Regions from separate parts of the Diaphorobacter sp. B2A2W2 genome, predicted to be linked through region 2. Evidence: predicted binding sites of a transcription regulator. Region 2 holds the regulator's gene; the other holds the start of a gene.
What was found. Region 2 encodes NrdR, which represses ribonucleotide reductase genes. Its sites were predicted from a motif close to CACNANATNTNGTG; they were not measured.

Region 1: AC1PPL_RS18190 (ribonucleoside triphosphate reductase) is a predicted target of NrdR. The motif match lies at 2,242-2,255, and genes of this name have one in related genera.

Annotation. Positions count from the first base shown of each region.
Region 1 covers NZ_JBWZOR010000014.1:74,656-78,842, forward strand. The annotation lists gene AC1PPL_RS18185 (bifunctional diguanylate cyclase/phosphodiesterase) at 1-1,975, shown strand, start outside; gene AC1PPL_RS18190 (ribonucleoside triphosphate reductase) at 2,270-4,187, shown strand, end outside.
Region 2 covers NZ_JBWZOR010000005.1:72,448-76,634, reverse strand. The annotation lists gene AC1PPL_RS10730 (CBS domain-containing protein) at 97-552, shown strand; gene aroC (chorismate synthase) at 645-1,745, shown strand; gene nrdR (transcriptional regulator NrdR) at 1,822-2,271, opposite strand; gene glyA (serine hydroxymethyltransferase) at 2,284-3,528, opposite strand; gene AC1PPL_RS10710 (lytic transglycosylase domain-containing protein) at 3,766-4,187, opposite strand, start outside.

The DNA.
Region 1 (4,187 bases), on a different contig from region 2:
CTCGCTGGCCGCCTGCTCGCACGAGAACGCCCCGCCCGACATGCCGCCGTGGGAAACCGCCCTGCGCGAACGCCGCGCCGTGGTGACGAACGCGCCGCACGATGCGGCGGCTTGGCGCGCACCGGGCGGCGCGACGGCCCGCTGGGCTTGCGTGCCCGTGGTGGAAGGCGGCAGGCCGCGCCTGCTGCTGGGCGTGGCCGGCAAGGCGCGGGACTATCACCCACGCGACGCACAGGCGCTACAGACCGTGGCCGACGCCCTCTGGAAGCACACGGCCCAGCGCCGCCAGGAGGCCGTCATCCACCGCCTGTCGGAGGCGCTGGACCAGAGCCCCAGTCCGGTGGTCATCACCGACATCGACGCCAGCATCGTCTACGTCAACAAGGCCTTCAGCGAAGTCAGCGGCTACGGCGCACAAGAGGTGTTGGGCCGCAACCCGCGCGTACTGCAGTCGGGACTGACGCCGCGGACCACCTATGCCGATATGTGGACCAAGCTGCCGCGCGGCCTGCCCTGGCAGGGGGAACTCATCAACCGCCGCAAGAACGGACAGGTCTATACGGAAAACGCTTCGCTTTACCCCGTTCGCGACGTGTTCGGCGAAGTGACGCATTACGTCGCGCACATGGAGGACATCACGCAGCGGCGCGAGGCGGAGGAGCGCATCCGCGCCCTCTCCAACTACGACACGCTGACCGGCCTGCTCAACAAGAAAGCCTTCGACGAACAGTTGACGCAAGCCATCGACCGCGCCGACGCAAGCCACGAACGGGTGTCGGTGCTGTGGTTCGACCTGGACAACTTCAAGCTGGTGAACGAAACCCTGGGCCACGCGGCCGGTGACGAACTGCTGTTGGAGATGGGCAACCGGCTGCGCGCCTGCCTGGCGCCGCACATTCCCGTGGCGCGCTATTCGGGCGACGCTTTCACGGCCATCGTGCCCCTGGCGGACCAGGCGGCGGTGGCGCTGCTGGCGCAGGATGCGCTGGCGCAGCTGCAGACCACACTGCAGATCCACGGCCATGCCGTATCTGTCAGCGCGTCGGCCGGCATCGCCGTCTACCCCGACGACGCGCGCACCGCCAGCACCTTGGCGTCCGCCGCGGAAGTGGCGATGTACCGCGTCAAGCAGGACGGGCGCAACGGGCTGCGCTTCTTCGCACCCGAGATGCAGGCGCACACGCAACGTTCGCTGGAGCTGGCCGCCGGCCTCAAGGACGCGGCGCACCGCGGCGAGCTGTTCCTGGTGTTCCAGCCCCAGCGCACGCTGGGCAGCGGCGCACTGGCAGGCGCCGAGGCCCTGCTGCGCTGGCGCCATCCGCGCTGGGGGCTGGTGTCTCCGGCCGAGTTCATCCCGATCGCCGAGCAAAGTGGCTCCATCGTGGCCATCGATTTCTGGGTGGTGGAGCAAGTGGCGCAGCAGTTGCGCGCCTGGGATGCCGCGGGCCTGCCGCCGCTGGTGGTGGCGGTGAACGTATCGGCTGCGCAGTTCGCGCGGCCGCACTTCGTCGAGGAGCTGGTGCGCATCCTGCAGCGCATGGACGTTTCACCCCAGCGCATCGAGGTGGAGCTGACCGAGGCCGTCGCGCTGAAAAACCCGGAACAGGCCGAGACCACCATCCGCCGCCTGCATGAGGTGGGCTTTCGCGTGGCGCTGGACGACTTCGGCACGGGCTATTCCTCCATGAGCTACCTCAAGCGCTACGCCATCGACAAACTCAAGATCGACCAGTCCTTCGTGCGCGAACTCGCCCACCAGGCCAGCGACCAGGCCATCGTGACGGCCATCATCAAGATGGCCCACAGCCTGCGCATGGCCACCATTGCCGAAGGCGTGGAGACGGCCGAGCAGGCCGCGTTGCTGCAGGCCTGCGGCTGCGACGAAATGCAAGGCTACTGGTACAGCCGGCCGCTGGAGCCCGCCGCGTTCGAGGCCTTTGTGCGCAATGCGCAGGCCGGCGTCGAGTTGGCCTGACACGCGTCGCGCCGCACGCAACCCGGTTGCTACTGTTTTTATAGCTTCCAGCGCTTACCCCTCCAGCGCCAGAAGGCCAAAAGGCGTCAAACCCTCCACGGCGCCCCGATCCCCCGCCCAGCCTCTTGGGTGCGGGCCTGCTGCGGCCCCACCCCGTGGCACGCGGGCCACAAGCCGCGCACCGCACCCCCCTCTGCACAGGCCCTTTTCTGCCCTGCGGTTTGTGCCTGATCAAACTACCTATAGTGTTTGATAGGTATGGTGAACACTATATGTAGTGTTTTAAGGGTTGCCATGACACCACCATCTCCGATCGTCGCCAGCCTGCCGCGCGACGTCATCCAACGCAACGGCGAGCGCACGCCTTTCGATGCTGTGCGCATCCAGTCGGCCATCGCCCGGGCCGGCCAGGCCACGGGCGAGTTCGGCGAGGACGAGGCCCGTCTGCTCACGGCGCAGGCCACCAAGGTGCTGATCCACCGCTTCCATGGCGAGGCACCGACCATCGAGCAGATCCAGGACGTGGTGGAGCAGACGCTGATCGCCGCCAACCATCTGCAGACCGCGCGCGCCTACATGGCCTACCGCCAGCGCCATGCCACCCTGCGCGCCGACCGGCAGACGCTGGTGCATGTGGAAAGCTCCATCAACGAGTACCTCACGCGCGCCGATTGGCGTGTGAACGCCAACGCCAACCAGGGCTACTCGCTGGGCGGGCTGATCCTGAACGTGGCAGGCAAGGTGACGGCCAACTACTGGCTCTCGCACGTCTACGCACCCGAGATCGGCGAGGCGCACCGCAATGGCGACATCCATATCCACGACCTCGACATGCTCAGCGGCTACTGCGCGGGCTGGTCGCTGCGCACGCTGCTGCATGAGGGGCTGAACGGCGTGCCGGGCAAGGTGGAGGCGGGGCCCCCGAAGCACATGAGCTCCGCCGTCGGGCAGATCGTGAACTTCCTCGGTACGCTGCAGAACGAATGGGCCGGCGCGCAGGCGTTCTCGTCGTTCGACACCTACATGGCGCCCTTCGTGCGCAAGGACGGCATGGACTATGCCGCCGTGCGCCAGTGCATCCAGGAGCTGGTCTACAACCTCAACGTGCCCTCGCGCTGGGGCACGCAGACGCCGTTCACCAACCTCACCTTCGACTGGACCTGCCCCGAGGATCTGCGCGAGCAGGTGCCGGTGATCGGCGGCGTGGAGATGCCGTTTTGCTACGGCGAGCTGCAGGCCGAGATGGACGTCATCAACCGCGCCTACATCGACGTGATGACCACGGGCGATGCCAAGGGCCGCGTGTTCACCTTCCCCATCCCCACCTACAACATCACGCCCGATTTTCCGTGGGAGAGTGAGAACGCCGTCGCCCTGTTCGACATGACGGCCAAGTACGGCCTGCCGTACTTCCAGAACTTCATCAACTCCGAGCTGTCGCCGAACATGGTGCGCTCCATGTGCTGCCGGCTGCAGCTGGACCTGCGCGAGCTGCTCAAGCGCGGCAACGGCCTGTTCGGCAGCGCCGAGCAGACCGGCAGCCTGGGCGTGGTCACCGTCAACTGCGCACGCCTGGGCTATCTGCACGCGGGCGACGAGGCGGCCCTGCTGGCGGCGCTGGACCGCCTGCTGGAACTGGGCAAGCAGAGCCTGGAGGTCAAGCGCAAGCTCATCCAGCGCCTGATGGACCAGGGCCTGTTCCCGTACACCAAGCGCTACCTGGGCACGCTGCGCAACCACTTCAGCACGCTGGGCGTGAACGGCATCAACGAGATGGTGCGCAACTTCACCGGCGGCGCGCACGACATCACCAGCGACTGGGGTCACCAGTTCGCCCTGCGCCTGCTGGACCATGTGCGCGCGCGCATCGTGCAGTTCCAGGAAGAGACCGGCCACCTCTACAACCTGGAAGCCACGCCCGCCGAAGGCACCACCTACCGCTTTGCCAAAGAAGACAAGAAGCGCTGGCCCGCCATCCTGCAAGCCGGCACCGAGGCGCAGCCGTACTACACCAACTCGTCGCAGTTGCCCGTGGGCTTCACCGACGACCCGTTCGAGGCGCTGCAGCGGCAAGAGGCGCTGCAAGGCAAGTACACCGGCGGCACGGTGCTGCACCTGTACATGGGCGAGCGCATCTCCAGCGGCGCTGCCTGCCGCGAGCTGGTGAAACGGGCGCTCACCCAATTCCGCCTGCCCTACATCACCGTCACGC
Region 2 (4,187 bases):
ATGTCTCCAAAGTGGTGAATTTGTGCGCCATTGTGGGCTATATTTATTCGCTATCGGGCTGCATGCAGCGCCTGCAGAACCCTTCGGAGACTCCCCATGAAAGTCAGCGACATCCTGCGCCTCAAAGGCAACACCCTCTACACCGTGCATCCCGACGAGCCGCTGGCCCGCGCCGTGGATGCCATGGCCGAGAAGGACATCGGCTCGTTGGTCGTGATGGAACATGGCGACCTGGTGGGCATGCTCACCTTCCGCGAGGTGATACAGGCGCTGACGAAAAATGGTGGCGGCGTGGGCACCATGCTGGTGCGTACCGCCATGGACGACGCGCCGCTGACCTGCACGCTGGAGACCGACATGGACGAGGTGCGCCGCATGATGCTGGGCCGCCACGCGCGCTACATGCCCGTGATGGACAAGCGCATGCTGATGGGCGTGGTCAGCTTCTACGACGTGGCCAAGGCCGTGGTGGACAGCCAGAATTTCGAGAACAAGCTGCTCAAGGCCTACATCCGCGACTGGCCGCAGGAAGAATCGCGGCCGGCCAACTGATTTGGTGATCACAATAGCTGCCAGCGCTTGTCAATCAGGCGCTGGCAGCTATTTTTTGGTAGTAACAGTGGCTCGGGGATAATCGCACTCCTATGAGCGGCAACACACTCGGTACCCTTTTTTGCGTCACCAACTTTGGTGAATCCCATGGCCCCGCCATCGGCTGCGTGATCGACGGCTGCCCGCCCGGCATGGAACTGTCCGAGGCCGACATCCAGGCCGACCTGGACCGCCGCCGCCCCGGCACCAGCCGCCATGTGACGCAGCGCAACGAGCCGGATGCGGTGGAAATCCTCTCGGGCGTGTATGAGGGCAAGACCACCGGCACGCCCATCGCGCTGCTGATCCGCAACACCGACCAGCGCAGCAAGGACTACGGCAACATCGCGCAGAGCTTCCGCCCGGGTCATGCCGACTATGCCTACTGGCACAAGTACGGCCTGCGCGACCCGCGCGGAGGCGGCCGCTCGTCTGCGCGCCTCACGGCACCCACCGTGGCTGCCGGCGCGGTGGCCAAGAAATGGCTGGCCGAGAAATACGGCACCCGCTTTCGTGCCTGCATGACCCAACTGGGCGAACTGCCCATCCCGTTCGAGAGCTGGGAGCATGTGCCGCACAACCCCTTCTTCGCACCGGTGGCCGACGTGCAGGCCTACGAGGACTACATGGACGCGCTGCGCAAGTCCGGCGACTCCTGCGGCGCGCGCATTCGTGTGCAAGCTACCGGTGTGCCCGTGGGACTGGGCGAGCCGCTGTACGACAAGCTGGACGCCGACATCGCCCATGTGATGATGGGCCTGAACGCCGTGAAGGGTGTGGAGATTGGAGCTGGCTTTGCCAGCGTGGCCCAGCGCGGCACCACGCACGGCGATTCGCTCACGCCGGAGGGCTTCGCCAGCAACAACGCGGGTGGCGTGCTGGGCGGCATCAGCACCGGGCAGGACATCGAGGTGTCGCTGGCCATCAAGCCCACCAGTTCCATCATCAGCCCACGCGAGTCCATCGACATCCACGGCCAGAGTACCGAGGTGATCACGAAGGGGCGCCACGACCCCTGCGTAGGCATCCGCGCCGCGCCGATCGCCGAGGCGTTGCTTGCATTGGTCATCATGGACCATGCGCTGCGCCACCGTGCGCAATGCGGCGACGTGGTGCAGGCCGTGGCTCCGATTCCGGCAGTCCGCCTGGGGTGATGGTCAAAAACGGCTGTAGCGCCCGCCCAGTGGGCGCTGCCAGCTATCAATAGAAGAGCAATGGGAAAGCAGCGGCTTACTTGCGGACTTCGTCCACCAGCGCACGGAACTCGTCGATGTCCTCAAAGCTGCGGTACACGCTGGCGTAGCGCACATAGGCCACCTTGTCGAGCTTCTTCAGCTCGCGCATGACCAACTCGCCGATGCGGCTGGACAGAATCTCGCGCTGCCCCAGGTTGAGCAGCTTTTCCTCGATGCGCTCGATGGCCGAGTCGATCTGCACTGTGCTCACCGGTCGCTTGCGCAGCGCCAGCTTGAACGATCCCAGCAGTTTCTCGCGGTCGTATTCGACGCGGCGGCCGTCCTTCTTGACGACCGTGGGGAAGTTGACTTCCGGTCGTTCGTAGGTCGTGAAGCGTTTGTCGCAGGCGCCGCACTGGCGCCTGCGGCGGATGAAGTCCCCGTCCTCGGAGACGCGGGTCTCGACGACCTGCGTCTCCTGATGGCTGCAAAAGGGGCACTTCATCGCAGCGGTCGATCAGCGATAGACCGGGAAGCGGCTGGTCAGCGCGTGCACCTTGGCGCGCACGGCTTCCAGGTTCGCCTCGTCATGCGGATTGTCCAGCACGTCGGCCACCAGGTTGGCCGTGAGGCGCGTTTCCTCTTCCTTGAAACCCCGTGTCGTGATGGCGGGCGTGCCCACGCGAATGCCGCTGGTGACCATCGGCTTTTCGGGATCGTTGGGGATCGCGTTCTTGTTGATCGTGATATGGGCCTTGCCCAGGGCTGCCTCGGCCTCCTTGCCGGTGATGCCCTTGGCGCGAAGGTCCACCAGCATCACGTGGCTTTCGGTGCGACCGCTCACGATGCGCAGCCCGCGCTGGATCAGCGTTTCCGCGAACACCTTGGCGTTCTTGGTCACCTGCTGCTGATACTGCTTGAACTCGGGCGACAGGGCTTCCTTGAAGGCCACGGCCTTGGCGGCGATGACGTGCTCGAGCGGGCCGCCCTGCAGGCCGGGGAAGATGGCGCTGTTGATGGCCTTCTCGTGCTCGGCCTTCATCAGAATGATGCCGCCGCGCGGGCCGCGCAGGCTCTTGTGCGTGGTGGAGGTCACCACGTCTGCAAACGGCACCGGGTTGGGGTACTCGCCCGCGACGACCAGGCCGGCATAGTGGGCAATGTCCACCCAGAAGATGGCGCCGACTTCCTTGGCGATCTTCGCGAAGCGCTCGAAGTCGATGCGCAGGGCGTAGGCGGAGGCGCCGGCGATGATCAGCTTGGGCTTGTGCTCGCGGGCCTTGGCTTCCAGCGCGTCGTAGTCGATCTCTTCCTTGTCGTTCAGTCCGTAGGAGACTACGTTGAACCATTTGCCGCTCATGTTCAGCGGCATGCCGTGCGTGAGGTGGCCGCCCTCGGCCAGGCTCATGCCCAGAATGGTGTCGCCGGGCTTCAGGAAGGCCATCAGCACAGCCTGGTTGGCCTGCGAACCCGAGTTGGGCTGCACATTGGCCGCTTCGGCGCCGAAGAGTTGCTTGATGCGGTCGATGGCCAACTGCTCGATCACGTCCACGTTCTCGCAGCCGCCGTAGTAGCGCTTGCCAGGGTAGCCTTCGGCGTACTTGTTGGTGAGCTGCGAGCCCTGAGCGGCCATCACGGCGGGCGAGGCGTAGTTCTCGCTGGCGATCAGCTCGATGTGCTCTTCCTGGCGGCGGTCTTCGGCCTGGATGGCGGCCCACACCTCGGGATCGGTTTGTTCGACAAGAATATTGCGTTGGTACATGGCAGTCCGATGAACTAAGTGTCCCTTGGCAATCAAGGGCTGCCCAGGCGAACGACGGATCGCTGCGGGGCTGGTGCCTGCCGCGCGGCACGCTCCCCAGTGGTTTGCAGAAAAACGCTGTTTCCTGCCGGTGTCCACGTCAGCGGCGGTGCCCCGGGGGACGTCCGCGCCTATCGCCAGTTGCGTGCCCTGCTAGTGTAGCTGAGCACGCCCTTCATCAATGCCAGAGTAGGCTCTTCAGAGGCCGCTCAGCAGGGCCACCTTCTCGCCAGTGGCAGGGGTTGCAGGTGCGGCTTCCGGTGTGGCAGGAGCCTTGGTGGACAGAAGAGGTGGATTCACGGGGCCGGCGGGAGAAACGCCCGTGCGACCATTGGCGACCTGGCGCAGCCGGAAATGCTCCGCCAGTACCTTGGCGGCGTAGCCCCCGTCGTCGGGCAGGTTGGCTGCGCCGACGTAATAACGCAGTCCGCCTTCCAGCGAGCCGGCGCGCGCGATGCACTCCTGCAGCACCTTCACGCCCACGCGCAGGTTGGCCACGGGATCGAATGCCGCCAGGTGCCCACCAAAGCCTTCGTACTTGTCGGTATGCACACGCGTCATCACCTGCATCAATCCTTGCGCACCTACCGGGCTTTGTGCAAACGGGTTGAAGCTCGATT